DNA from 3 places in the Candidatus Enterococcus dunnyi genome. Region 1 is predicted to be linked to each of the others. Evidence: predicted binding sites of a transcription regulator. Region 1 holds the regulator's gene; each other region holds the start of a gene.
The links. Region 1 encodes LexA, which represses DNA repair genes until DNA is damaged. Its sites were predicted from a motif close to CNAACANNTGTTNG; they were not measured.

Region 1 (10,259 bases):
TCCAAGAAGGCGCAAGCCTAGAAGAGATCTTTGCACGATTGGATATTATTAGAGATAATACTTACGCTTATCTGATCGTTGATGATCTAAATAATCTAGTTCGTGGCGGACGTTTGACAAATGGAGCAGCACTGATTGCCGGTTTATTGAAAATCAAACCGATTTTGACCTTCGAAGAAGGGAAAATAGTCCTGTTTGAAAAAATCCGTTCGACTAAGAAAGCTTTTGCTCGAGCGGAAAAAATTATCGGTATGCGTGATAAAGAAATTGATCGTCCAGTAAAATTATATGTGATCCATGCAAATAATTTGGCAGTCGCTGAAGAAGAAAAAGCAAAGCTTGCAAAACAATATCCTGATGCAATTATTGAAATCGGTCATTTTGGTCCTGTTATTGGGACACATTTAGGTGAAAAAGCAATTGGTTTATGTATCTCAGCTCAATAATAATAGGTGACATAGGATGAAGTAAGACGGATCGATCGTTTTACTTTATCCTATGTTTTTCATATAATTCAACAGATAATGAATAGTATGTTAAAATAGAAGACAGATCCTATTTTTTAATAAAAATAACGGTTCGATAGTCATTTTTCTTTAAAAGTAAGGTATACTTAAAGAAAAGGAGGCGAGTGGATGAATCTAAATGAAGAGCGGTTACAGAAAGAAAAAATGAAGCAGGTTCAACTGCTCGCTGCATATTACCAGGTGATCAACCGTTTGCCCCTTGGAGACGAGAGAGACCAGATGATCCGCGATATACTCGCATGTAAAGATAGAATAAAAAAAATCAATCAAAAATTAACAGAATTAAATAATAAAGAATAGTCTCTGATGTAGGCGGTTATTCATCAAAAAGGAGCTTGATTTGATTATCGACTTTTTCACTGTAATACTTTTCATTTTTGTCGTACTTTTATACGTTTATTTGTTTTTAGTCAGAAAAAGTATTCTGATCAAAAGTGTGAAGAAAAAAATTATTTATGTTCTTATCAGTATAGTCAGTTTGCTGATTTTATTTTTAGCTTTAAGTGTTGAACAAACTCTTGATCAGCGGATCCGCAGTTTTCTTGCGATTTTACTTGTCTTAAGCTTCTTATTAGATGCAAAAGGCTTTTCAGATGATCGCTTGATCTTAGGACCTTTTGACCGTAAAGGGGTAGAGTATCATGAGATCGACAAGATGGCTTTGTTGTTAAAAGAAAAAGAAATTTGGTTGAATTATTTCAAAGATGACAGGAGAGGTCCGGTGTTGAAATTTTCTATTCCATTAGAAGAATTGCTGACCTTTCTCTCTGGGCGATTGAATGAAGACGCAGAAATCAACATACTTGTTGATGAAAATCAATAAGTAATAGCCAAGTAAAGGTGAAATCGCGTATGCAATAAGGTACGTCGTTTTCACTTTTATTAAATTATTAAGAGAAAAGAGTAAAAGAACTTTCCTTTTCAAAATAATGATCAATTTTGATAGGTATTTTCTCAACAGTTTGCTATAATGTGTCAGAGAAATTCTGAAAGGAAGTATCATTGTGCATAAAGAAATAGAAGAGCGGCTTGCTGAATTACGTGAAAAGTATAAAGCGTTGCCGCCAGAGAAAAAAGCAGAGCTGGAACGCCATATTAAAAAGAAAAATTTCCTGAACTATAAGAAGATTGAGCACATTAAATCTGATTTGCTTCGTTTGGAAGCTCGACGTGCACAACTGGAACTTTGTGATAGAGAAAAAGAACTAGGCTTGATTGAGAAAAAAATCAGCTGTAAAAAAGAGAAATTACTTCGTTATTTAGGAAAACAAATCGATCAATAAAACCATTAGTCAAAGGGGGATACAAGATGGAGTTTGTCTATTTAATTATTGTATTTGCTTTTGCTATTACTTTTTCTAATGTCTTTAACCGTATCTTTCCGATCATTCCGTTGCCGATCGTACAGATCATCGTGGGTGTACTGATCGGAATCACTGAGATCGGGCATGAAATCGTATTTGAACCAGAAATATTTTTAGTAATGATCATTGCACCTTTGTTATTTCGAGAAGGTGAGAGAAATGATATTTCATCCACACTGAAAAATTTTAGTGTGATCTTGTTTTTAGCATTCTTCGGTGTGCTGATCACACTGATCAGTGTTGGCTGGGCCTTACATATAATTCTCCCAGCGTTGCCGATTGCAGCGTGTTTTGCTTTGGGAGCAGCTTTAGGACCTACGGATGCCGTGGCAGTTGGTTCATTATCAGGGAAAATTCAAATCCCGGAAAAAGCGATGCACATTCTTGAAGGTGAAGGACTGATCAATGACGCGTCCGGCGTTACTGCCTTTCAATTTGCATTGGCTGCGTTGCTTACAGGCTCTTTTTCTGCAGCAGATGCGGGAATCATGTTGATTGTTTCCAGTATTGGCGGTGCTGTCGTTGGAGCAATTTTAGTGATGATCAAAAGACAAATAGTTATGATATTAGAAAAAGCATCAGCAAGAGATGTAACTGGGTATTTATTATTAGAATTATTACTGCCATTTTTAGCTTATATGGTGGCAGAATTGTTTAATGTTTCAGGAATTATTGCTGCGGTAGTCGCTGGGGTCATGCAAGCTGCGACTTTCAAAAAAGTATCGTTATTTGAAGCAGAACTTTCTAGTGTGTCTGAGACTACCTGGGGCACGATCACATTTACATTGAATGCGTTAGTCTTTTTATTTCTTGGGATCGAGTTATCTCAAGTATTTTCACCGATTTGGAATAGCGAGACCTATTCAAACAGCTTTTTGATGCTGGTCATTTTACTTTTGAGTGTAACGTTATTTGTTGCGCGCTTCCTTTCGATCGTCTTGATTTATAGTGTAAAAAAAGGAATCAAAAATCTTTGGCAATCTATGAATGAAATGTTGATTTTAACGTTTGGCGGTGTAAAAGGAACGGTCAGTCTAGCCACTATTTTTATTTTACCGATCACGATCAATGGGCAAACGTTTGAAGAACGTTCCTTACTATTATTCATAACGGCCTGTGTCATTTTAGTTACACTAGTTGGGGGTATCTTAGTATTACCTTTTCTGACAGATTCAGAAGAAGTAGAGGAGATAAATCCTCAAGGAATCACCTTGTTGCAAGAAGTGATTGAAAAACTGAAAGTTATCAACAAAGAAGATCCGCATGTAGAAATGAATGTGGTCATTGAGAATTACCAAGACCGCTTAAAAGAACTGTATACCAGTCAACTACCTTCTGATCAGAAACAAGAAGTTCAGGAACTGCGGGCCTTGATCGTTTCTATTGAGCGTGATGGTTTGGAAGAAAGCTTTCGTCAAAAAGAAATTGGCGTTGACGGCTATCGCCTTTATGCCCGTCTGATTTCTAGAATGGAACGATCCATTGCGCGACAGCTTCTTTCAATTATTGGTTTTTGGCTGTTGTTCGTCCGGCAAATCGTTGCTTTTTTCGTTCATCCAAATTTTCTTTTTGCACGTAAAAATGAAGAAGACAGACGAGAGCTGCAATCAGAAGAATTAGAAAATGTCCGACAAGTTTTCTTACAAAATACGGAAGTTATTTTAAAGAGTTTGGATAATTTAAAAGGTGTCTATGACGATGAAATCATCCGTTTCTTCATTGATAGCCGCCTACAATTAGCACAGCGTTTAGAAGATGGAACATTTATCGATTCCTTTATTGTTCATTCTCAATCAAATTATGTCAAAGAGCTATTGATTGGTTATCAAGAAGAACGAAAAGTGATCGATGAATATGAATTATGTGATAAGATATCTTCAATAGAAGCAAACGAGTTTAGAAAAAATGTTAATTTACTAGAATCGTATTCGATCAATGATGTTTCTAATACGATCCCATTTAGAAAGTTAGCGAAAAAATTAGAAAAAGAAGCTGAGTGAGAAAACAAGCTTCTTTTTTTTGTTTATTTTTGATACAATAAGCAGGATGAAAAGGGTGTGAGCAAACAGATGAAAGAATTAAAAGTGACAGAACTAACCAAAACATATGGGGAAAAAACATTATTTGATCATATATCCTTCCATATCCACGAAAAAAATCGTATTGGTTTAATTGGGACGAACGGAACTGGTAAAACTACTTTGTTAAATATATTAGCTGGTAAAGATAGTGGAGATGGTGATGTTCAAGCAATTCAGCAACCAAATGATTATCAAATCGGCTACCTTTCTCAAGATCAGCTCTTTGATCCAGAATTGACAGTCGTGGATGCTATTTTCCAAGGAGAAACTCCGATTATTCAAGCGGTCAAGCGTTACGAGCTGGCACTTATTGCTTTAGCAAAAGACGGCAGTAGTGAAGCTGCTCAAAGACAATATGCTCAGGCCGAAGAATTGATGAACAAAGAAGATGCTTGGACAGCAGATACAGATGCTAAAATCATTTTACAAAAATTGGGAATCGAAACACTTCATAAAAAAATTGGAGAATTATCCGGCGGTCAAAAAAAGCGTGTTAGTTTAGCACAGGTATTGATCGAGTCACCAGATCTACTGATTTTGGATGAGCCGACCAATCACCTGGATTACGAAGCAATCAGCTGGCTTGAAAGCTTTTTGAATGGTTATCGCGGATCCATCTTGATGGTGACACATGATCGTTATTTTCTCGATCGAGTAACCAATCGGATTTTTGAGCTGTCATTTGGACAATTATATGAATATAAAGGAAATTACGAAGCATATATTTTAGCTAAGGCTGAACGTGAGCGGATCGAAGTCGATCAAGAAGAAAAACGAAAACAACTGTATAAACAAGAGCTTGAGTGGATGCGCGCAGGAGTTCAGGCTCGCGGAACCAAACAACAAGCTAGACAAGATCGGTTTCATGATCTTAAGGAAAACTTGCATCAGGTCAATCAAAAAGGGCAATTAGAGATCGATATCGCTGGACAGCGGCTTGGGAAAAAAGTACTTGAAATAAAAGACGGAAATTATTCAATTGAACAGAAGGTTATTTTAAGGCAGTTTGACCTTCTAGTACAGGCAAAAGACCGCGTTGGGATCACAGGAAAAAATGGCGCAGGAAAATCAACTTTGTTAAATATCTTAGCTGGACGTCTACCTTTAGATAGTGGTCTCTATTCGATCGGTGAAACAGTGAGATTAGCATACTACACCCAACAAAATGAAGCCATGGACCCAAATCAGCGGATGATTGCGTATCTTCAAGAAGCTGCTGAACAGGTACAAAGAAATGACGGTAGCAGCATTGGAGTCGCTGAACTGCTTGAACAATTTCTTTTCCCGCGTTTTATGCATGGCACCATCATAGGTAAGCTCTCCGGTGGAGAAAAGAGACGTTTGTATTTATTGAAGCTACTGATAGGACAGCCAAATGTTTTGCTGCTTGATGAACCGACAAATGATTTAGATATCGACACATTGACAATTTTAGAAGATTATATTCGTACATTCAAAGGTGCAGTTATTGCCGTATCACATGACCGCTATTTTCTTGATAAAACAATGGAAAAACTACTTGTCTTTGAAGGAGAAGGGCAGATAAGTACGTATTTTGGTTCGATGAGTGATTACTTGACACAAAATAAGGAATCTGCTAAAAAAACAGTTAAATCTGAGCCGAAACAAGTTCAAGTGACCGAAAAAAAAGAAAAAGTAAAATTGACCTATATGGAACAAAAAGAATGGGCTACAATTGAAACTGAAATCAGTGAACTAGAAAATCGTTCAGCTCAACTTGGAGAAGAGATGAATCACCAAGGAGATGATTTCACAAAGCTTCAGCAGTTGCAGGCAGAATTGACGTCTGTTGAACAACAATTGGAAGAAAAATTGGAACGTTGGGAATATTTGAGTGAATTTGCAGAAAATTAGGAGGCAATAACGATGGAAGAAGCATACTTAGCGCTGGGCCGTAAAATTTTAGAAGAGGGTCATGTAAAAGAAGACCGGACTGGAACTGGAACCAAAAGTATTTTTGGTCATCAAATGCGTTTTGATTTATCCCAAGGGTTTCCATTGCTTACGACAAAACGAGTTCCTTTTGGCTTGATCAAAAGTGAGTTGTTGTGGTTTTTAAAAGGAGACACGAATATCCGTTACTTATTGGAGCACAATAATCATATTTGGGACGAATGGGCTTTTGAGCGATACATCAAAAGTGAAGACTATCAAGGGCCGGATATGACTGATTTTGGTCGTAGAGTTTTAGTGGATGACGCATTCAAAATAAGCTATGAGGCTGAACATAAAGCGTTTTGTGAAAAGATCGTATCAGACGACGGATTTGCAGCTAAGTATGGAGAACTTGGTAATATTTATGGCGCACAGTGGCGGCATTGGGAAACAAAAGATGGTGGATTTATCGATCAATTGAAAAATGTCATTGAGATGATCAAAACAACACCGGATTCTCGTCGATTGATCGTTTCTGCTTGGAATCCAGAAGATGTACCGTCAATGGCTTTACCACCCTGTCATACCATGTTTCAATTTTATGTGAATGATGGTAAATTAAGCTGTCAATTATATCAACGTAGCGGGGATGTTTTTCTAGGAGTACCATTTAATATTGCTAGTTATGCGTTATTGACTCATTTGATTGCTCATGAAACTGGCTTAGAAGTTGGGGATTTCGTTCATACACTAGGTGATGCGCATTTGTATACAAATCATGTTGATCAAATGAAACAGCAGCTTTCGAGAGAGCTTCGTTCATTTCCTACACTTAAATTAAACCAAGAGAAAGAATCTGTTTTTGATTTTGAAATGGAAGATATCGTGATTGAAGGATACGATCCTCATCCAGCAATCAAAGCACCTATCGCCGTCTAAGATTTGAAAGGAGCACCTTATGTTAGCAGCTATCTGGGCACAAGATGAACAGGGAACGATCGGAAAGAACAATCGATTACCATGGCATCTGCCGAATGATCTAAAATTTTTTAAGCAAATGACGGAGGATAATACAATCGTCATGGGAAGAAAAACTTTTGAAGGGATGGGAGGTCGTCCGCTGCCTAATCGCCAAACGATCGTTATGACTAGGGACAAAGACTATCAGGCTTCTGGTGTTATTGTTGTTCATGATATAGACGAAGTATTGGCCTACGCCCAAGAATTTTCAGGAATTACGTTTATTGCTGGAGGTTCCGCAGTCTACGAAGAATTTTTGCCGTACTGTGACGTTTTATATCGTACAGTGATCAACCATACTTTTGATGGAGATTCAGTATTTCCAGAAGTTTCTTGGGAAGATTGGACATTGATCAATCTTAGCCCAGGTGAGCAGGACGAGCAGAATCACTATCCTTATCAATTTGAAACATATCAAAGGAAAGTCTGCCCAGAGCAGGAAAATTAGAAAAAGTTAGCAGATCTTATAAAAAGATCTGCTAACTTTTTTATTAAATATGATTGCGATATAAACCAACAACTTTACCAAGGATACTGACATTAGGCAGAATAATTGGTTCTAATGCGTCATTTTCAGGTTGTAGGCGAATATGGTCTGTTTCCTTAAAGAACCGTTTGCATGTCGCTTCATCTTCATCCGTCATCGCAATAACGATGTCCCCATTTGCTGCAGCACTTTGTTTACGAACGATGACTTGATCGCCGTCTAGTATTCCCGCATTGATCATACTTTCTCCGCGGATCGTCAACATGAATAGGGAATTTTCTTCGGATTGTAAATCAGGAGGCAATGGGAAAAAGTCAGATGCCTCTTCAACAGCCAGAATTGGTTCACCGGCGGTAACTACTCCTAACATAGGAATGACGGATGGCTTGATGCCGATTTTTTCTAAGCCTTCAGCAGTCAACTCGATTGCTCTAGGCTTTGTTGGATCTCGTTGGATCAATCCTTTTTTCTCTAAACGTGCTAAATGTCCATGAACGGTAGAGGTAGAAGAAAGATCTACTGCTTTTCCGATTTCTCGAACGGTTGGGGGGTATCCTTTAAGTTCGACTTGCTCATATATATATTTTAATACTTCGACTTGTCTTGTATCTGTACGTTTCACCAAAACCCGCACCTTCTTTCAATTTATAAATTTAGTGTACCATAGAATTCTTTAGGAATCAAACAAGCGTTCGTGTTTTTTGTTGAAAGTATTATTAAATGTGAAAAAAGGGGCGAGAACATGGTTTTATCTAGAATATAGTTGTATTTTTATAGCACATCTTATAAGATAGACATGGAAAGTAAACTCTTATTTCTTATGTAATTACTATCTTAATTTTGATGACCTTTTATTAAAGGAGGACAATGAATGCTATCAGCAGAAAAAATGAACCGTATCAACGAGCTTGCTAAAAAAGCGAAAGAAAGCGGATTATCAGAAATTGAAAAAGAAGAACAAAATCAACTTAGACAAGAATATTTGGCTACATTCCGCAGCGGTATGCGTCATCATATCGAAGGAATGAAAGTTGTAGACCCAGAAGGAAAAGATGTGACCCCAGATAAATTGAAGAAAATCCAAAAACAAAAAGGGCTGCATAATAGAAAATAATTTCAGTTTTTTTTACTGAAAGTAATTGCTTTCATAAAAGAAATACGCTAAAATGGATTTAATAAAGGTAAAAAAAACCTAAATAGGAGATGATTTTTTTGTTCGACAACACTGATCAATTAGGCGTCAATACCATTCGTACCTTAAGTATCGAAGCGATCCAAAAAGCTAATTCAGGTCATCCTGGATTACCAATGGGGGCAGCACCTATGGCCTATGCACTTTGGACAAAACATTTAAAAGTAAATCCTAAAACTTCAAGAAACTGGGCTGACAGAGACCGGTTCATTCTTTCTGCTGGTCATGGTTCGGCGATGTTATATAGTTTGCTTCATTTAGCAGGCTATAACCTTTCTATCGATGATTTGAAAGGGTTCCGTCAATGGGAAAGCCTAACTCCTGGTCACCCTGAAGTCCATCACACAGATGGTGTTGAAGCAACGACTGGTCCATTAGGTCAAGGTATTGCGATGGCTGTAGGAATGGCAATGGCTGAAGCACATACTGCTGCAGTTTATAATCGTGACAGCTTCCCTGTGATCGATCACTACACTTATGCACTTTGCGGTGATGGTGACTTGATGGAAGGTGTTTCTCAAGAAGCAAGTTCAATGGCTGGTCATATGAAACTCGGTAAATTGATCGTGTTATATGATTCAAATGATATTTCATTAGATGGTCCAACGTCTAAAGCATTCACTGAAAATGTCGGTGCACGCTATGAAGCTTATGGCTGGCAGCATATCCTCGTAAAAGATGGAAATGACCTAGAAGCTATTTCAAAAGCAATCGAAGCAGCCAAAGCTGAGACTGACAAACCCACATTGATCGAAGTGAAAACAGTGATTGGATTTGGCTCACCTAAAGAAGGAACGTCAGCTGTTCATGGAGCACCCCTGGGAGCAGAAGGTATTACTGCAGCGAAAGCAGTGTACGGCTGGGATTATCCAGATTTTACAGTTCCAGATGAAGTTGCAGCACGTTTCAAAGAAACAGTAGTTGATGAAGGCGAAAAGGCTGAGAACAAATGGAATGCAATGTTTGAGAACTATACAAAAGAACATCCTGAACTAGCAAAACAATTCAAACAAGCTTTTGCAGATGAACTTCCTGAAAATTGGGATAGTGAGTTGCCAAGTTATGAAGTTGGAACTAGTGCAGCAAGCCGTGTGACTAGTAAAGAAACGATTCAAGCTCTATCTAAAGCTATTCCTAGCTTCTGGGGCGGATCTGCTGATTTATCGGCCTCAAACAATACAATGGTTGCTGCTGAAAAAGATTTTGAACCTGGACAATATGAAGGCCGCAATATTTGGTTCGGTGTTCGTGAATTTGCTATGGCGGCGGCTATGAACGGTATTCAGCTACACGGAGGAAGCCGTATTTACGGAGGAACATTCTTTGTATTTACTGATTATCTCCGTCCGGCAGTTCGTTTAGCAGCTATTCAGCATACACCTGTGACGTATGTTTTGACACATGATTCAGTTGCGGTCGGAGAAGACGGTCCAACACACGAGCCTGTGGAACAATTGGCAAGCATTCGCTGCATGCCTGGTGTCCAAGTTATTCGTCCAGCAGATGGTAATGAAACAGTTGCAGCATGGAAGATCGCAATGACAACAAAAGATGCACCTACTATTTTAGTATTGAGCCGTCAAAATTTACCAGTCATTGAAGGCACTAAAGAACATGCAGGTGATCTTGTTAAAAAAGGTGCCTATGTGATATCAGCTCAAAAAGGAGCGAAACCTGAAGGTATTTTGATCG
Region 2 (10,259 bases), 640 kb from region 1:
AAACAAGCTTTAGCAGATAATGGGTTAACGTATAGTGAAGGGCTTATTTTTGAATCTGAATATAAATTTAAAGATGGAATCGCCTTAGCTGAGCGCGTTCGCAATAGCGGCGCAACTGCTGCTTATGTGACAGATGATGAATTAGCGATCGGTTTATTAGATGGTATGATCGATGCTGGGATCAAAGTACCAGAAGATTTTGAAATCATCACAAGCAATAATTCACTACTGACAGAAGTATCTCGTCCGCGTCTTTCAAGCGTGACACAGCCTTTATATGATATCGGTGCGGTTTCTATGCGTCTATTGACAAAATTGATGAATAAAGAAGAAATCGAAGATAAAACTGTTATCTTACCTTACGGTATGGATCAAAAAGGATCGACTAAATAATAGAATTTATCTGATAAAAATACCGCCAACTGAGCAATCAGTTGGCGGTATTTTTTAATTATTATCCTTTTTGTCATCCTCTTTTTTATCGTCTTCTTTTTTCTCGGAAGAAGAAGGCGTTGTGTTATTCGAGTTTGAAGATGATGGTGTTGTTGTTCTAGAATTATTAGAACCTGATGTAGCATAACGTCCCCAATAAGCACTATAATTAGCATCTGAGCCACCATAACCAAATTTATATTGGCTTTTTGGTGCGCCATCTTTGGCATAAAGAGAGACTGTATTTGGTCCAGGAGCAGTATAAGTACCACCATTATAAGTGAATGTTCCAGGTTTTTCACCAGTAAAACTAGAGACCGTCGATTTAATGACATCGTCTGAAAGGGTGAATTTTTGCCCTACTCCGAATAAATCTGGCCTAACAGAATAAACAGCATTGATTAGGTTAGCAAGATAATTACTATTTTGATCCCCGCTATTTGGGCTCATTGCTGTAGGAATATCATAGCCTGTCCAAGAACCTAGTGTGATCGTTGGCGTAGAAACGACTAGCCAAGCATCTTTGTAAAGATCAGTGGTTCCTGTTTTACCGATCCAGTCAACATTTGCTAAATCAGGATTCAGTCCGGAAACAACAGGTTTAAATGGTGTAGTGATTTTTGAATCAAGGACAGAGCGCATCATGTCATTCATGATGGATGCCGTTGCTGGAGAATAGACCTGAACAGGTTCATTCTTATGTTCATAAATAACTTTACCGTTATTGTCAGTGATTTTTTCGATCATATAGCCTTTTTGGTATTGCCCTTTGTTTGCTAAGGTTTGGAATCCATTTGTTTGAGTAAGTACGGTTGCTTCAACAGCTCCTAATGGTGCAGACTCATAAGCCCAAGCTTCAGATGCAGGATAATTCATCTTGCTTAGGTAATGATTATAAGCAAAATTGTCATCACCCATTTGCTGCTTCATTGCTTCATTTAAGTGATACACTGGAATATTGTATGACCATTCCAATGAATAACGAACGGTATCGAAAGTGTTTGTGCCGGAATTGGTGGCATTTGTTAATTCACCACCACCTCTGTAAGAAGTGGGATAGTTAGCTAAACGGCTCTCAGAACCGATCATGCCCTGGTCGATTGCCGGACCGTAAACTGAAATCGGCTTGATGGTCGAACCAACTTGTCGAACAGTGTCCAACGCATGATTACTTTGACTAACATTATAATCACGACCAGCAACAAAGCCGATGATCTTACCAGTTTGGTTATCCATCAGTACATTTCCTGTCTCAACAAGACCAGCGCCGTAACCGTCGTCAAGCATATATCCATAGGCAGCAACAGCGTTTTGCATCGTATCATAAACCGTTTGATCAATCGTCGATTGAATCGTGTAGCCGCGATTTTGGATTTCTCTGCGTGCTTGTTCTTCATATTGAGAAAGACCTATTTCATCTAAGTCTTCTTTTTTGACACCCGCTTTTTCGATATTGATGTCCATGATCGCTTCAACGGCTTTGTCTAGAACGGCGTAATACAGGTAGCCTTCTGTATTTTGATTCGCTGCTTGTTGTGGCTGGAAGTCTTGTTTCAGGTCATAATTTTTAGCTGCTTCGTATTCTTCTTTAGTGATCGCTTTTTCTCGATACATGCTGAACAATACAAAATCTTTTCGTTTCATACCATAAGAAAGATTTTCATCATCTTTAAGCTCACCTGTGTTTGTGTAAGGTGTGTAGATGATCGGGCTTTGCGGAAGACCTGCAATAAAGGCCGCTTGGGCTAACGTGAGATCATTTGCACTTTTTCCGAAAAGCCCCTTCGCTGCTTCTTCGACACCTGCGATGTTTTCACCTTTATTATTACGCCCAAAAGGAGAAACGTTCAAATAAGTTGTGACGATTTCATCTTTTGAAAAATAGTTTTCAATACGATAAGCCAACAGGATTTCATTTGCTTTTCGTTTGAAAGTCGTTTCGTCAGTTAAAATCTGCTGTTTGACTAACTGCTGTGTCAAAGTAGAACCGCCGGAAGAACCGCCGATACCTGTGGCATCAGAAGCAAGGGCACGAATCACAGCTTTCGGTACGACTCCTTTGTGTTCTTCAAAATATTCATCCTCAGTAGAGATGATCGCTTTTTTCAATAGAGGAGAAATATGCTCGCTGTCAACTCTTGTTCGAACCAAATCAGATTTGATCATGGCAATGTTTGTGCCGTCAGCATAGGTCATCTTAGAGACTTCAGTGATATCACTGATATCTGTTTGAAGCTCTTCTTTGGTTGGTGGTTCAGTGTCTTCTACAAGAAAGGCAAAATAGCCCATACCGATCCCTAAACCTAATGCACCGCCTAATAACAGCATGACAACTAAAAAGACAAACAAGGACTGCAAAACACGAATAACCACGTTAAAGCCCATGATGATCTTTTTCTTTTCAGGTATTTTATAAGAATGTCGTTCCGTTTGATTGGAATTATTCTGATTATCCAAAAGCTTCACCTCAATAAAATGTTACATTCCGTGATATTATAGCAAAAAAATTCTATAATGAACAGTTGTTCAAATGTTTCTATCGATTTAAACATAAAAACTTAAGAGTAGACATCGTAAAATTTTTACACATAGTTCAAAAAAAGAATAAAATGGACGAGTAGTATTCGTCCATTTTGGCATCAAGATTGTGTATTCTCACCGACACGGAACAAAACGATTTTTTTGATCAAGTCCATTGGTAAAGGGGAATCTAAAGGAAACTGGATTGCTCCTTTACTTGTCTTATACGCTGATAATTCTTCTTTAAATGCTGTAATTGCAGAAGGAGCAGGGTAGAAACCAATGTGGTTTTTAGCATTAGCAAAGTGAACTAAATTTCCATCTAAATAGAAGGTAGGCATACCGTAAGCTATTTTTTCTGTTGCTTGGGGAACTAGCTCCTTGATTTGATTGTATAATTGTTGTAGCATTTCTTGACGTTCTGGTGGACATTCAGAGATATAGGTTTCAATGATGGTCATCGTAATTTCCTACTTTCTAATTTGTTTCTTTTAGTATATCACGTAATAATCAGTTATCGTTTGTTTTTAGTTGTAAAAGCTTTACACATTTATGTTACACTAGCAATAACGATCAAATGAAATAAAAGGGTGAGAGCATGGCAAAATCGGTCACTGAAAAATTGAAATTAATGGTATATCCAATAAAAGCAATCGTCGATCGGCCCAATGAAAGTTATCTGAGTGAATTAAAGGATGCACAATTAGGTTTTCCTACTAAGCCTGTAGATCTTTTGTTTGTTTTTGTGAAGACGATGGATGAGTTTAAAAAAATTGTACACGTAACGATAGAAAAAGAATTGCTGAATAAAGATGGCGTCCTTTTTGTTGCCTATCCAAAAAAAGGAAATAAAATGTATCCAACATTTGTTCATCGGGATGAAATTTTTCCAGCTTTAGATGTAGACGATAGTGACGGGTATGTAGGGAAAAGCACATTGAAATTTAATCGGATGGTCAGCTTAGATGAAGTGTTTACAGTAACTGGTTTGAAAAATACTGAGAGAAAAGCACCTAATAAAAAGGCTACTAGTGCGAGGGTGGAAGATTATGTTAAGTTTATCCCTCAAGTAGAAAAACTTCTAGAAAAACATTCAAAAGCAAAAGTACTATTTGATAATTTGACGCCAGGATACAAAAGAGATTGGGCAAGATATATTTTTAGTGCAAAACAGCAAACGACACAGGATAAGAGAAAAGCAGAGATGATTGATATTTTAGAAAAAGGGTTTAAATCAAAAGAATTATATCGTCAATCTTTGTCAAAATAAAAAGTGGAGAGCGTTTATGGAGCAAATAGAAGAATATATTGAAGAGATAGAGGAGAAATGGCAAGCAGCATATAAAGAGTTGGCTCAAACTATTGCTGAAAATATACCAGAGGGGTTTGTCTTACAGATGCAGTATGGTATGCCGACTTATGTGGTGCCGCTAAGTGTTTTTCCTGAAGGATATTTGAATCGTAAAGATGAACCATTGCCTTTCATCAGTCTTGGAGCACAGAAAAAGCACCTCGCTCTTTATCATATGGGAATCATGGGGAATAAAGAATTGCTGCAATGGTTTCAAGAAGAGTATAAAAAAGTTGTTCCTACTAAACTGAATATGGGAAAAAGTTGTATTCGATTTACAAACACGAAGACGATTCCTTATGCGTTGATTGGAGAATTGGTGAGTAAAATCTCAATGGACGAATGGATTGCCAGTTATAACCTATACAAAGCAAAAAAGGACAGAGATTAAGAAGCAAAAAGATTGTCTTTTCTAAGTGATTCACGTACTCTTTTAGAGGATGGTCTTACTGTGAAAGAGATGAGCTGATGTAGGGCAGTACAAGACATTTGTAAGAAAGTGTTGATCATTTGCTGAGAATCACAGCGAAAGAAATTGAGTTGATCATTTATGTTATCCAACTGCACAAGCCAGCCTTTCGGAAAAAAGATAAAAAGAAATTGTGGTAAAGAGCACCACCTTTTCTTTTTCCTATTTTTCTGTCAAGGCTAAGCGGCTTGTTCCGCTTTTATCGTTATCCAGCTGCACAAATCAATCCTTAGGAAAATAGATAAATTGTCAGTGAAACAAAAAGTGTTTTAAAGTCAATTTCCTAATTTTCTACAGGATTAAGCGATTTGTTCCGCTTTTATTTTAAGGAGGATTTTTATGTTATTAGGTTCGCATGTGAGTATGAGTGGTAAAAAAATGTTATTAGGAGCTGCTGAGGAAGCGGCTAGTTATGATGCTACAACCTTTATGATCTATACAGGTGCGCCTCAAAATACGCGCCGTAAACCGATCGAAGAGATGAATATTGAGACCGGTCAAAAATTTATGGCTGAGCATCATTTGAGCAATATCGTTGTTCATGCACCATATATCATTAATTTAGGTAATACGATCAAAGTAGAGAATTTTGGTTTTGCGACGGAGTTTTTACGTCAGGAAATTGAACGAGCACAAGCTTTAGGTGCCACACAAATTACTTTGCATCCGGGAGCTCATGTTGGAGCTGGTGTCGATGCTGGTCTAAAGCAAATCATCAAAGGCTTGAATGAAGTGCTTTGGAAAGAGCAAATTCCGCAGATCGCATTAGAAACAATGGCTGGTAAAGGGACTGAGCTAGGACGGACGTTTGAAGAATTAGCGACGATCATCGAAGGCGTTACATTAAATGAAAAATTATCGGTAACGATGGATACATGCCATATCAATGATGCTGGTTATAATGTAAAAGAAGATTTTGATGGTGTCTTGGAAGAATTTGACAAGATCATCGGATTAGACCGCTTGAAAGTCGTTCATGTGAATGATTCTAAAAATCCGATGGGTTCCCATAAAGATCGTCATGCAAATATCGGTTTTGGAACGATCGGGTTTGATGCATTGAACAAAGTCGTTCATCATGAAACATTGACAGAACTACCGAAAATTTTAGAAACGCCTTATGTTGGTGCAGATAAAAAAACAAGCAAAGCACCTTACGGTTATGAGATTGCTATGTTAAAATCGCAAACATTCGATCCAGATTTATTAGAGAAAATAGAAGCACAAAAATAAAAATGCTGCAGGCTTTTTATCTGCAACAAATATGAGAAAAGGCTATTCATAAATTTCTTGTGAATAATATAGTAAAATAGCTTTTCTTTTCACCTGCTTTCTAGTAAAATGATTTCTTGAGAGCAATTTCATTAAAAAGAGGATAAAGTCCTCAATAAAATTAGAGATAATGAGTCTAACAAGAGCATTGACTGCGTAAATGGTTTAAAGTGCAGAAACTTTTGTTTGACTTTTCTATGAGAAAGGAGAGATTTATATGTCAACAGGTTTAGTAGTGTTAATCGCGATTATCGCTTTATTAGCAGGTGCAGCAGGCGGATTTTTCCTTGCGCGCAAATATATGCAAGATTATTTCAAAAAGAATCCTCCCGTTAATGAGGATATGTTACGAATGATGATGATGTCAATGGGACAAAAACCTTCTGAGAAGAAGATACGTCAAATGATGCAGCAAATGAAGAACCAGGGAGACAAATAGGTTCTTTTGAAGCTATTCAGATTTCAAGAGCACAACGGGCTGATTTTTTAGCCCGTTTTTTTGCACTTATTTTTAGTAAATGAAAGGAGTTGTATAGATAATGGGAAAACAACAGAGAAATGATGTGAGTGGTAAGTAGCAAGTTTAGAAGAGGAGAATGTACATGTCTATATTTAAAAAATTAGGTTGGTTTTTTAGGCAGGAAAAGAAAAGTTATGTTATTGGGGTTTTTTCATTGATCATGGTTGCCCTTGTACAGCTAGTTCCGCCGAAAGTCATTGGGATCGTTGTTGATGAAATCGCTGCTAAAAATATAGCGATTCAGTCGATTTTGTTTTGGGTAGGTATATTATTGGCAGCGGCTTTAGCACAATATATTTTTCGTTATATTTGGCGTTTGCATATTTGGGGAAGCGCTGCCCGACTTGAAAAAAATTTAAGACGGCAATTATTTCATCATTTTACAAAAATGGATGCTGTTTTTTATCAAAATTATCGTACAGGGGACTTGATGGCGCATGCAACGAATGATTTGAATGCAATTCAAAATGTTGCGGGTGCTGGTATTTTAACTTTTGCGGATTCATTGATCACAGGAGGAGCCACGATCATTGCGATGATTTTGTTTGTTGATTGGCGGTTGACGCTGATTGCTTTGATTCCATTGCCATTATTAGCAGTGACTTCGAGAATTCTAGGATCTAAGCTGCACGATGCATTCCGTGATTCACAAGCCGCTTTTTCGACAATCAACGATAAAACACAGGAAAGCATCACCGGAATGAAAGTTATCAAAACGTTTGGTCAAGAAAAGGAAGACATTGCTGATTTTACTGAAAAAATCGATGATGCGATCATCAAAAACAAACGGGTAAATTTTTTAGATGCATTATTTGATCCGTTCATCACACTGATTATTGGTATTTCGTATGTGCTGACGATCATCATTGGCGGACGCTTTATCATGGATGGTACAATTACGATCGGTCAATTGATTTCTTTTATTAGCTATATCGGTATGCTGATTTGGCCAATGTTTGCGATCGGACGCTTGTTCAATGTATTGGAGCGTGGAAATGCAAGTTATGATCGTGTCAATGAATTGCTTCATGCCAAATCCCATATTGTCGAGCGAAAAGATGCGATTCAGACACCGGCTAAAGGAGAATTGTCGATCGAAGTTGCGGAATTTAAGTATCCAAAGGATAAAGAGACAACGTTAGAGCAAATCAAATTTGTCTTAAATGAAGGGGAAACTTTAGGGATCGTTGGGAAAACAGGAGCAGGTAAGACAACGATCTTAAAATTATTGATGAGAGAATATGATAATTACCAAGGCCATGTGTCCTTTGGCGGACACAACATCAAAGATTATTCATTGGATGCTTTGATGCATTCCATTGGTTATGTGCCGCAAGATCATTTTCTATTTTCAATGACGATTCGGGAAAATATTCGTTTTGCTAACCCTGATTTTACTGAAGAGCAAGTAGAGTCAGCAGCAGAAATGGCGTTTATCAATAATGAGATCAAAGCGTTTCCAAAAGGATATGATACCTTAGTTGGGGAACGTGGTGTGTCATTATCTGGTGGACAAAAACAACGGATCTCGATTGCTAGAGCATTGATCGTCGATCCTGAATTACTGATTCTTGATGATGCTTTATCTGCTGTGGACGCAAAAACAGAAGAAGCGATTTTGTCTAATTTAAAAGAAGCACGTAAAGAAAAAACAACGATCATTGCAGCTCACCGATTAAGTAGTGTGATGCATGCGAAGGAAATCATCGTCTTAGATGAAGGAAAGATCATTGAACGGGGAACGCATCAAGAGCTATTACATTTAGCAGGCTGGTACAAACGGATGTGGGACAAACAGCAACTGGAAGCTAAAATCGAAGGGAGTGACGTCTAATGGAAGAAAAATATGAATCAGAATGGACAAAATCGATACCGCTAAAAGAACAAGTGACGATCGTAAAACGGCTGCTTAAATTTGCTAAGCCTTTTCGCCGAACCTTTTTATCAGCTATTTTCTTTGCACTGGTTCTTGCTGTCATCAATATTATTTTGCCCAGAATCATTCAATTGTTCATGGATGATTATTTAACACCCAAAACAGCGACGAATCAAGTGATTTTCTTTTTTGCCGGACTGTATTTATTTGGGATCATCGTGAAAAGTATTATTTGGTTTTTCCAATGGTTTTTATATTCGATGGCGTCCTTAAAAACCTATCAATATATTCGAGTGAAGTTGTTTGAAAAGCTTCAGACTCTGGGGATGCGCTACTTTGACCAAACACCGGCGGGTTCGATCGTTTCCCGTGTGACAAATGACACAGAAACATTGTTTGAATTTTGGTATGTCTTTTTGATGGTCTTGACGGGCATTTTTGCAGTTGTTTCGTCGTTTATCGCAATGTTTCAGATCAATGGAAAAATTGCTTTATATAATTTGATCTTTTTACCGATTTTATTGATCGTTATTTGGTATTATCAAAAATTTAGTTCTAGGATTTACCGAAGCATGCGGGAAAAATTGAGTCAACTGAATACAAAATTAAACGAATATATTTCAGGAATGCAGATCATTCAGCAGTTTAGACAAGAAACACGTTTGGAAAAAGAGTTTGAAGAAACAAATGATGAATACTTACGAACTCGTTTTTCGATGATTCGCACGAATTCATTGTTACTAGGACCGATCATCAATTTTCTGTATACGCTGGCAATTGCTTTGTCTTTGACCTTATTTGGGTATGATGCGCTGCATTCACCAGTAGAAGTTGGGATGATTTATGCTTTTGTGACTTATGTTCAGGCATTCTTTAATCCGATGACGCAAATGATGGATTTTTTGAGTGTTTTTACAGATGGTATGGTGGCGGGAAGTCGGATCCTTAAAATCTTTGATAATCAGGAAGTTACACCGCAGCAAGACCCAAGTGCTGATGCCATGATCACAGAGGGCAAGATCGAGTTTCGAAACGTTAGTTTTTCTTATGATGGGAAAAATAATGTATTGGATCATATCAGTTTTATTGCCTACCCAGGAGAGACCGTGGCTTTGATCGGACATACTGGTAGTGGGAAAAGCTCTATCATCAATGTATTGATGCGCTTTTATGAATTTTACGAAGGCGAAATCTTGATCGATGATCGGGATATTCGTGAGTATCCATTGCCTGAATTGCGTAAAAAATTGGGCTTGGTTTTACAGGATGCGTTTATGTTTTACGGAGATATCGCTGGGAATATTCGGATGCTGAATCCTGATATTACAGATGAACAAATAAAGGCTGCCGCAACATTTGTTCAAGCTGATAAATTTATTGAGACGTTGCCTGGGAAATATCATGCGAAAGTGATTGAACGTGGTGCAAGTTATTCTAGTGGCCAACGTCAATTGATTTCATTTGCGCGAACGATGGTCACAGATCCGAAAATTCTTGTACTGGATGAAGCAACGGCGAATATCGATACAGAAACTGAAGGTTTGATCCAAGAAGGATTGGCTAATATGAGACAAGGAAGAACGACGATCGCGATTGCTCACCGTTTGTCGACGATTCGGGATGCTGATCTCATTTTGGTCTTAGATAAAGGTCGAATTGTAGAACGTGGGAATCATACGCAGTTACTAGAAAAGAATGGATTGTATGCAGATATGTATCAACTGCAAAATGGTGAGGGATAATAAGGAAACGGTCAAGATATCTCGATTTTGACCGTTTCTTTTTTATTGTTCAATCTAGTGTTTAAAGACAGAATGAA
Region 3 (10,259 bases), 600 kb from region 1:
TTTCAAAAATAACTTCTTTTTTAATTTACGTTAGAATAGGAGATTTATCAAGAAAAGAATATCTAAACTAAAAAAGACATGATTTGAATCATTCAAATCATGTCTTTTTAGTTAGTCTTAAATATTTAGAACTTTATCCAAGAAATCTTTCGTCCGTTCATTTTGAGGATTCTCAAAGATCTGTTGCGGGCTCCCGTCTTCTAGAAAATTTCCGCCATCGATAAACATCACACGATTTGCTACTTCTTTAGCGAAGCCCATTTCATGAGTAACGATCACCATCGTCATTCCTTGTTTTGCAAGTTTTTTCATAACGTTTAATACATCGCCGACCATTTCTGGATCAAGGGCCGAGGTTGGTTCATCGAATAGCATGATATCTGGGTTCATCGCTAAAGCTCTAGCGATTGCAACACGTTGTTTTTGACCACCTGATAATGATTCTGGATAGCTATCTTTTTTATCAGCGAGACCCACAGTTTCTAAAAGCTGGATGGCTTTTTCTTCCGCCTCTTGTTTAGAAAGACGACCTAGATCAGTAGGAGCTAATGTGATATTTTCCATGATCGATAAATGTGGAAATAAATTGAAGTGTTGAAACACCATACCTATATGCTGACGTATTTTATTGATGTTGGTATTTTTATCTGTTAAGTTTGCTCCGTCAATAATAATATCGCCGCTTGTTGCTTCTTCCAGTTGATTCAAACAACGAAGGAAAGTACTTTTACCAGAACCGGAAGGACCGATCACGCAAACAACATCGCCTTCTTGGATAGAAACATTAATATCATTTAAAACAGTGTTATCACCATATTTTTTTACTAAATGCTCGACTAGAATTTTTTCAGCCATATTATTTCACCTTCTTTTCCAAGACTTTTGCTAGTTTTGTCAACGCTGTGATCAAGACTAGATACATCATCGCAATTACAAAATAAACAAGTGTACTTTGTAAATTTCTGGCAACGATGATTTTTCCTGTTTGTAATAATTCGATCAACCCGATCGCTGAAAGGATCGTTGTATCTTTCAATGAAATAACGAATTGGTTGACGAATGATGGGATCATGATTCTGATTGCTTGCGGCAAAATGATCTTTTGCATTGTCCGGTTATATGAAAGTCCTAAACTGCGCGAAGCTTCCATTTGTCCTGTAGGAACCGCATTGATCCCGCCGCGTACGATTTCAGAGATATAGGCACTGGCGTTTAGCGTTAAGGTAATGATACCAGCAAGGAATACTGGAATATTGAATCCTAGAATTCCAGGTAAGCCAAAATAAATGAAGAAAGCAAGTACCATCAACGGAATTCCACGGATGATGTCGACATAAACAGTGGCTATCACGCGTAACGCTTTAGAAGGAGAGGCGCTGAATAATCCGAAGATCACACCAACGATCAATGCAAGAATGAATGAAATCAATGTTAGTTGAATCGTCATCCATAATCCACTTAATAGTCGTTTCCAATTATTTTGGATCATACCGATAAATGTTGATTCATCTACTTTGTTTTCCGTAGAAGCATCTTTGATATATTTGCCAACGATTTTATCGTATTCACCTGTTCGTTTTAATTCGGCAAGCCCTTCATTGAACATCTGGATCAATTCAGGATTTTTGCCTTTTTTAACTGCAAAACCGTATTTTCCACCTTCTTCACGAGGAATCGGTGTTACTAAAGGCTGTTTTTGAGCAACGCCATAACCGATAACAGGATAATCATCCATCATTGCTTCGATTTCACCGATTTCAAGGGCACTATATAAGGCATCAGTTGTATCTAAATATTTGATGGAGTAACCATATTTGCTTTTATTTGCTTCAAGAAAATCAGCACTTTCTGTCCCGATTTTTGCACCGACTTTTTTCCCTTTTAAATCTTCATAAGAAGTAATTTTGTCGTTGCCTTTCTTGACAGCGATTTGGATCCCGCTATTGAAATAAGGAGTCGAAAAGTCGAATGATTTTTCACGTTCGTCAGTGATCGTCATTCCAGCGATCATCCCATCTGCCTGTCCAGATTCAACCGCCTGAACAGCTGAACTAAAACCAATAAACTTAAATTCAATATTGAATCCTTGGAGTTCAGCGATTCGTGTGACTAGATCAACGTCGATTCCTTCATATTCACCATCAGAATTTTGGAATTCAAAAGGTGCGAATGTTGAATCACTGGCAATGACATAAGTATCTTTTTTGGGTTGAATCTTTTTCATTTGTGTATCGGCTTGTTCCTCTGATTCATTTCCAGTAGAAATGTAATTGGCAATGATTTCATCATATTTACCAGAGTCTTTCAAGTCTTTCAAACCAGCGTTGAATTTTTCAAGTAATTCTTTATTTTGCCCTTTTTTTACCGCAAACCCGTAAGAACTTCCTGTTTCTTTTTTACCGACTAACTGTAATTTCTGCCCATTCGTGATTGCATAGCCTAACACAGGGTAGTCATCAAAAATTGCGTCTGCTTCACCATTTTCGAGTGCTTGGTAAAGTCCAGTAGCATCGTCAAAGTTTTTGATTGTATAGCCATATTTATCTTGATTTTTTTCAAGGAAAGTAGCACTTTCTGTTCCCACTTTAGCAGCAACAGTTTTTCCTTTTAAATCATCATAAGCTTTGATCTTATCGTTGCCTTTTTTGACTGCCATTTGCAATCCGCTATCAAAATAAGGTTCTGAGAAATCAAAAGATTTCTTTCGCTCGTCTGTGATACTCATTCCGGCGATCATTCCATCAACTTGTTTTGATTGAACTGCCTGAATGGCACTATCAAAGCCAAGTGGTTTTAGATTGACCTTAAAGCCTTGATCATCTGCAATGGCTTTAAGCAGATCGACATCGATACCGATGTATTCTCCTTTGGAATCTTGAAATTCAAAAGGCGCAAAAGTTAAATCTGTTCCTATATTATATGTTTTTTCCTCAGCCTGAGCCGACTGTCCAAGTGTAAATGTCAGTAGACTTGCCATCATTAGCATAAATGAAAGCAAAAAATGTTTCTTTTTCATAAAATACCTCCTATATTTACATATTGAATAATTATATAGTAAAAAAAGGGTAAAACACAAGTCATTAAACAAGTTAAACTTAAAAAAATGTCGTTTTCTAACATCCTGTGTTACTTAATGTTACATTATAAAGTGAAAAATATTGAAGCTAAAATCTGAAAATAAAGTTGAAAGTGTAAAAAAATGCGTATACGCAATATATTCTAAAGGTGGCGAAAATATGTTCGGTATGGTAAAATATTTTCAGAGGTTTCCCTTCAATTCACTAGTAGTGATTTTAGAAAATTGTATCTATTGTCATTGGCTAATGATTGAATGGAAGCAGCCAGTAAATTATTCAGAGGAGGATGTTGAATGATAGAAAGAGAAACCTCCAATACATTTGACTTAGTCTCAAAGTATCAGCCGGATGGTGATCAGCCGGAGGCAATCAAGCGATTGACAGAAGGGATCGAAGGCGGCGAGAAAGCTCAGATTCTACTTGGAGCGACAGGAACAGGTAAGACATTTACCATTTCTAATGTAATCACAGAGGTCAATAAGCCAACTCTGGTCATCGCGCATAATAAGACATTAGCTGGACAGCTTTATGGTGAATTCAAAGAATTCTTCCCGAATAACGCGGTCGAGTATTTTGTCAGTTATTATGATTATTACCAGCCAGAGGCTTATGTTCCTTCCAGCGATACATATATAGAAAAAGATGCCAGTATCAATGATGAAATCGATAAATTACGTCACTCAGCAACAAGCTCATTATTAGAAAGAAATGATGTGATCGTTGTTGCTTCGGTTTCTTGTATCTTTGGTTTGGGAGACCCTAAAGAATATAGTGAACAAGTTGTATCGATTCGTGTAGGTATGGAGATGGATCGTAGTCAGTTGTTGACGAACTTGGTCAATATTCAATTTGAGCGTAATGATATTGACTTTCAGCGGGGCCGTTTTAGAGTTCGGGGAGATGTGGTTGAAATTTTTCCGGCATCTAGAGATGAGCATGCGTTAAGAGTCGAATTTTTTGGTGATGAGATCGAACGAATCAGAGAAGTGGATGCGTTGACGGGAGAAATAATTGCAGAGACAGAGCATGTAGCAATTTTCCCAGCAACTCACTTTGTGACGAATGAAGATCATATGGAGCATGCTATTTCTCAGATTCAAGCAGAATTAGATGAGCGATTAAAAGTATTACGTAGTGAAAATAAATTATTGGAAGCACAACGCTTGGAACAACGAACGAATTATGACATTGAAATGATGCGTGAAATGGGCTACACATCCGGCATCGAGAATTACTCCCGTCACATGGATGGTCGTTCAGAAGGGGAGCCGCCATATACATTACTGGATTTCTTCCCAGATGACTTTCTGTTAGTGATTGATGAATCACATGTGACGATGCCTCAAATCAGAGGGATGTACAATGGAGACCGAGCAAGAAAACAAATGCTGGTCGACTATGGTTTCCGTTTACCAAGTGCATTGGATAATCGCCCGCTTAGGTTGGAAGAATTTGAAGAGCATGTTCATCAAATCGTGTATGTTTCAGCAACTCCAGGGCCATATGAACATGAACAGACGGATACTGTGATCCAGCAGATCATTCGTCCAACTGGCTTACTAGATCCATTGATCGAAGTTCGTCCGATCATGGGACAAATCGATGATCTGGTTGGTGAAATCAATGAACGTGTAGCGAAGAACCAACGGGTTTTCGTTACTACACTCACGAAAAAAATGTCAGAGGATCTAACAGATTACTTCAAAGAATTAGGGATCAAGGTCAAGTATCTGCATAGTGATATCAAAACATTGGAACGAACGGAGATCATTCGAGATCTACGTTTAGGAGAATTCGATGTGTTAGTCGGGATCAACTTACTAAGAGAAGGACTTGATGTACCGGAAGTATCATTGATCGCTATTTTAGATGCTGATAAAGAAGGCTTCTTGAGAAGTGAGCGTTCTCTTGTTCAGACGATCGGAAGAGCGGCGCGGAATTCAGATGGTCGAGTGATCATGTACGCGGATAAAATAACTGATTCGATGCAAAAAGCGATGGATGAAACAGCTCGTCGTCGTTCGATCCAAGAGAAATATAATGAAGAACACGGGATCGTGCCGAAAACGATCATCAAAGAGATTCGGGAATTGATTTCGATTTCTAAGGCGAACAATGAAAAGAATGAACCATTCAAGATCGATAAGTCTTACCATGAAATGACTCGTCAGGAAAAAGCAGATTTATTGATGAAACTGGAAAAAGAAATGAAAGATGCTGCAAAAGCGCTGGACTTTGAAACAGCCGCTACGCTGAGAGATACGATCTTAGAGCTAAAAGCAGCAGATTAAACTGATTTCTTTGAAACATAAGAAAACTTTGCCCAAGGAAATAGAAAATCATAAGAATCGATTATACTAAAAACCGACATGCACTGTTTAATGATACTTTTTTTGCAGACGAGCAAGTATCTGTACAAAAATGACAGTAACGCTGTGTTTCACAGTAATGATCATTAGACCAATAATCATAAAGGAGAGCCATTACTCTTACGAATTATTCGTGTAGAGGTAATGGACATCGGACCAATAAGTAAAAAGGAGAACCGTTACTCTTGCGAATTTATTCGCTTAGAAGTAATGGACATCGGACCAATAAGTAAAAAGGAGAGAAGTAATGGCAAACGATAAAATCGTTATTCATGGTGCACGCGCACATAATTTAAAAGATATAGATGTTACAATTCCGCGAGATAAGATGGTTGTAGTGACAGGTTTATCAGGTTCTGGGAAAAGTTCACTCGCTTTCGATACCTTGTATGCAGAAGGTCAACGCAGATATGTGGAAAGTCTTTCTGCTTATGCTAGACAATTTTTAGGTCAAATGGATAAACCAGATGTCGATAGTATTGATGGATTAAGTCCAGCAATTTCCATCGATCAAAAAACTACTAGTAAAAATCCGCGCTCAACTGTTGGTACGGTGACGGAGATCAATGATTATTTAAGATTATTGTTTGCTCGTGTTGGACATCCAATATGTCCGAATGACAATATTGAGATCACCAGTCAATCAGTTGAACAAATGGTGGATAAAGTCTTAGAATTGCCGGAAAAAACAAAGATCCAAATTTTGGCACCTGTGATCGTGAAGAAAAAAGGGCAACATAAGAAAATTTTCGAAATGATCCAGCGTGAAGGCTATGTTCGGATGCGAGTAGATGGAGAAACGTATGATGTTAGCGAAGCTCCTGAACTTGAGAAAAATAAGAAGCATGATATTTCTATAGTGATCGACCGAATCGTAGTGAAAGACGGCATTCGTTCACGCTTATTTGATTCATTTGAAGCGGCATTACGTTTAGCTGACGGTTATGCATTAGTAGATGTGATCGATGGTGAAGAAATGCTGTTTAGCGAACACTATGCATGTCCTTATTGTGGGTTTACTGTTGGCGAGCTTGAGCCGAGATTGTTTTCTTTCAATGCTCCATTTGGCGCCTGCCCTGATTGTGATGGGTTGGGAAATAAATTGGAAGTAGATAAGGACTTAGTGATCCCTGATGGGACTAAAACTTTACGTGAAGGAGCGATTGTTCCTTGGAATCCGATCAGCTCGCAATATTATCCGCAAATGCTGGAGCAAGCAGCTGAAAGTTTTAATATCGATATGGATACACCATTCAGTGAATTACCAGAAGAGCATCAGGATATTATTTTGAATGGGTCTAATGGAGAAGTTTTTCATTTCCATTATGAAAATGATTTTGGCGGTGTTCGTGATGTTGAAGTACCTTTTGAAGGTGTCTTAACGAATATCAAGCGCCGTTATCATGAAACGAATAGTGATTTCACGCGTGATCAAATGCGTTTATACATGACTGAATTGACTTGTACGACGTGTAAAGGTTATCGCTTAAACCCACAAGCTCTTTCTGTAAAAATCGATAATACAAATATTGGACAAATCAGTGAATTAGCAATCAAAAAAGCGGTAAACTTTTTTGAAACAGTCACTTTATCTGAACAAGAACAAATGATTGCCAAACCGATTTTGAAAGAAGTAAAAGACCGATTGAACTTTCTGCAAAATGTTGGTTTAGATTATTTGACTCTTAGTCGAGCTGCGGGAACCTTGTCCGGCGGAGAAGCACAGCGTATTCGTTTAGCTACACAGATAGGTTCCAATTTATCTGGCGTTTTATATATATTGGATGAACCATCGATCGGTCTCCATCAGCGAGATAATGACCGTTTGATCGAGTCACTCAAAAAGATGCGGGATTTAGGAAATACACTGATTGTTGTAGAACATGATGAGGATACGATGCGGGCTTCTGATTATTTGATCGATGTAGGTCCGGGCGCAGGCCACCTTGGTGGAGAAATCGTTGCAGCCGGAACCCCTGATGAGGTAGCAGAAAATCCTAAATCGTTGACAGGTCAGTATCTATCCGGTAAAAAAGTCATTCCGGTACCAAAAGAGCGTCGCAAAGGGAATGGCAAAAAAATCAAGGTTACTGGTGCAGCAGAGAATAATCTGAAGAATGTAACTGTTGAATTTCCTTTAGGTGAATTTGTTGCAGTGACTGGTGTTTCTGGTTCAGGGAAAAGTACATTAGTTAATCAGATCTTAAAAAAGGCCTTGGCACAAAAACTCAACCGTAATTCTAATAAACCTGGAAAGCATAAGAGTATCACAGGCTATAAAGAAATCGAAAAAATCATTGATATCGACCAAAGTCCGATCGGTCGAACACCGCGTAGTAATCCTGCGACCTATACAAGTGTTTTCGATGACATCCGTGATTTGTTTGCAAAAACGAATGAAGCAAAAGTGCGTGGCTATAAAAAAGGTCGTTTTAGCTTTAACGTAAAAGGTGGTCGCTGTGAAGCTTGTCGCGGAGATGGAATCATCAAGATCGAAATGCACTTTTTACCTGATGTATATGTTCCTTGTGAAGTTTGTCATGGCAAACGCTATAACTCTGAAACGTTAGAAGTCCATTATAAAGGCAAAACGATTGCTGATATTCTTGATTTGACAGTGGAAGATGCTGTAGACTTTTTCCAACATATTCCTAAGATCCATCGTAAATTAAAAACAATCGTTGATGTAGGATTAGGTTATGTGACGTTAGGACAGCCCGCAACGACATTATCAGGTGGAGAAGCGCAACGGATGAAGCTGGCTAGTGAACTGCACAAAAATTCCAATGGTAAAAACTTCTATATCTTGGATGAACCAACCACTGGCCTGCATACGGATGATATTGCTCGTTTGCTGCTTGTATTGGAGAGATTAGTTGAGGCGGGAAATACGGTCTTAGTGATCGAGCATAATCTAGATGTCATCAAGTCAGCAGATCATGTGATCGATCTTGGTCCAGAAGGCGGAGATGGTGGAGGAACGATCGTTGCCACTGGAACGCCGGAAGATATCGCGAAAGTCAAAACTAGCTATACTGGTAAATATTTGAAACGGGTTCTATGATATTGGTCTACTCCATTTAGGAAGTGATTTTACAAAACTTAAAGAATGTGTGAAGATTAGAGGAAATTTAGTGAGTAGTCTTGATTTCTTCATTTTCATACAGTAAAATCACTCACAGGTAGATATATTGTTCAACCTAATTGGTATATATCTTTCCTTCTATAAATAACCCGTTCAAAAAAGAAAAAACAGTTTTTCATTTATTTGAAAACTGTTTTTTTGTTTCTTATATTTATTTTAGATGTGAAAAAAGTAAATATAAACCAAAAGTAAATGAGAAAAAAATGAACAAGATGGAGAAACTCTTGTTTTTTAATAACTTTAATTTAAAAATAGTCAAAAAAAGGTAAATTATATACGTATGTTGGACGGTACATTTGAATAAAATCATGATATTCTATACATACGAAAAAAGTATGGAAGGATGATTTTTCTTGGAAAAAAGAGAAATTAAGATTGGCGCTCATTATGTTTGTCATGGCTCAAACTTTTCTTGGTTCTTTATTGGAGAAGCTATCTCTAAAAAAGAAGATGACTTGGAAGTAAGAGTTCTTAAATGTCACCCAACCGACCGTTCGAATATCAAGTGTGACGATCCGATTTTAAGCCTGGATTATTTAAATGTAATCGAAGATGTATAATCGTTTCTTTATTATTTTAATAATATGTATATCGTAAAAGCAAACGGAAATAGAAAATTTCTGCTTTGCTTTTTTTGTTTGATCTGATGTCAAGATGTCAAATGATTATTTTTATTTAAAGATAGCCAATGTAAAAGTCTGGAATGGTTGAAAAGCTTTCATTGATACGCCCGGAATGTTATAATTAGTCAAATGTTATTAAAGGGGCGCTGTAAGATGGCTGATAATTTACAATTAGTAATAATCACTGGAATGAGCGGAGCAGGTAAAACTGTCGCAATTCAAAGTTTTGAAGATATGGGATATTTTTGTATCGATAATATGCCGCCAAGTCTGATTCCCAAATTTTGGGAATTGATCAAGGAATCAGGCAAAGTAACTAAAATTGCTTTGGTGATCGATCTACGTTCACGTAATTTCTTTAGAGAAATTCAGGATATGTTGGTCGAACTTGAAAATACGAATTTGATCGATACGACGATCATGTTTTTAGATGCAACCGACGAAGAGTTAGTTTCACGCTATAAAGAAACTAGACGTGCACATCCGTTAGCTATGGATGGCTTGGTCACTGAAGGGATCAGAAAAGAACGTGCGATTCTGGAAGAAATCAGAGGAGACGCTCAGGTCGTCATCGATACAACGGATCTTTCTCCAAGACAACTAAGAGAACGAATCAATGAAGAATTTAAAACACGCGACACACATGGTTTTCGTGTGGAGATGGTATCGTTTGGGTTTAAATATGGTCTGCCGATCGATGCAGATATTGTAATGGATGTACGTTTTTTACCAAACCCTCACTATATACCAGAGTTGAGACCATTGACTGGGCAAGATAAATCTGTTTATGACTATGTTATGAGTTTTCCAGAAACAGAAGAATTTTATACTCGCTTCATCGATCTATTGCAACACGTGATGCCTGGCTATGAAAAAGAAGGCAAATCAAGTATCACGATCGCGATCGGCTGCACTGGCGGACAACATCGTTCAGTCGCTTTGACAGAACGAGTAGGCAATGAACTTGGTAAGGAGTATCATGTGAACATTACTCATCGTGATAAAGGAAAACGGAAAGAGACGGTGAATCGCTCATGAAAATGAA

Region 2: a site for LexA is predicted at 6,220-6,233, ahead of A5889_RS04215 (YneF family protein). Genes of this name have one in related genera too.
Region 3: a site for LexA is predicted at 3,230-3,243, ahead of uvrB (excinuclease ABC subunit UvrB). Genes of this name have one in related genera too.

What each region holds. Positions count from the first base shown of each region.
Region 1 covers NZ_CP147246.1:251,524-261,782, forward strand. The annotation lists gene A5889_RS01195 (DegV family protein) at 1-446, shown strand, start outside; gene A5889_RS01200 (hypothetical protein) at 636-827, shown strand; gene A5889_RS01205 (hypothetical protein) at 868-1,350, shown strand; gene A5889_RS01210 (hypothetical protein) at 1,532-1,810, shown strand; gene A5889_RS01215 (cation:proton antiporter) at 1,837-3,891, shown strand; gene A5889_RS01220 (ABC-F family ATP-binding cassette domain-containing protein) at 3,961-5,847, shown strand; gene A5889_RS01225 (thymidylate synthase) at 5,860-6,807, shown strand; gene A5889_RS01230 (dihydrofolate reductase) at 6,827-7,336, shown strand; gene lexA (transcriptional repressor LexA) at 7,380-8,000, opposite strand; gene A5889_RS01240 (DUF896 family protein) at 8,247-8,489, shown strand; gene tkt (transketolase) at 8,588-10,259, shown strand, end outside.
Region 2 covers NZ_CP147246.1:894,300-904,558, reverse strand. The annotation lists gene ccpA (catabolite control protein A) at 1-393, shown strand, start outside; gene A5889_RS04240 (transglycosylase domain-containing protein) at 448-2,889, opposite strand; gene A5889_RS04235 (iron chaperone) at 3,072-3,413, opposite strand; gene A5889_RS04230 (YdeI/OmpD-associated family protein) at 3,551-4,222, shown strand; gene A5889_RS04225 (DUF1801 domain-containing protein) at 4,239-4,694, shown strand; gene A5889_RS04220 (deoxyribonuclease IV) at 5,112-6,005, shown strand; gene A5889_RS04215 (YneF family protein) at 6,262-6,483, shown strand; gene A5889_RS04210 (ABC transporter ATP-binding protein) at 6,647-8,398, shown strand; gene A5889_RS04205 (ABC transporter ATP-binding protein) at 8,398-10,182, shown strand.
Region 3 covers NZ_CP147246.1:3,150,404-3,160,662, forward strand. The annotation lists gene A5889_RS14840 (amino acid ABC transporter ATP-binding protein) at 118-855, opposite strand; gene A5889_RS14845 (amino acid ABC transporter substrate-binding protein/permease) at 857-3,016, opposite strand; gene uvrB (excinuclease ABC subunit UvrB) at 3,371-5,368, shown strand; gene uvrA (excinuclease ABC subunit UvrA) at 5,694-8,510, shown strand; gene A5889_RS14860 (hypothetical protein) at 8,945-9,151, shown strand; gene rapZ (RNase adapter RapZ) at 9,368-10,252, shown strand; gene A5889_RS14870 (gluconeogenesis factor YvcK family protein) at 10,249-10,259, shown strand, end outside.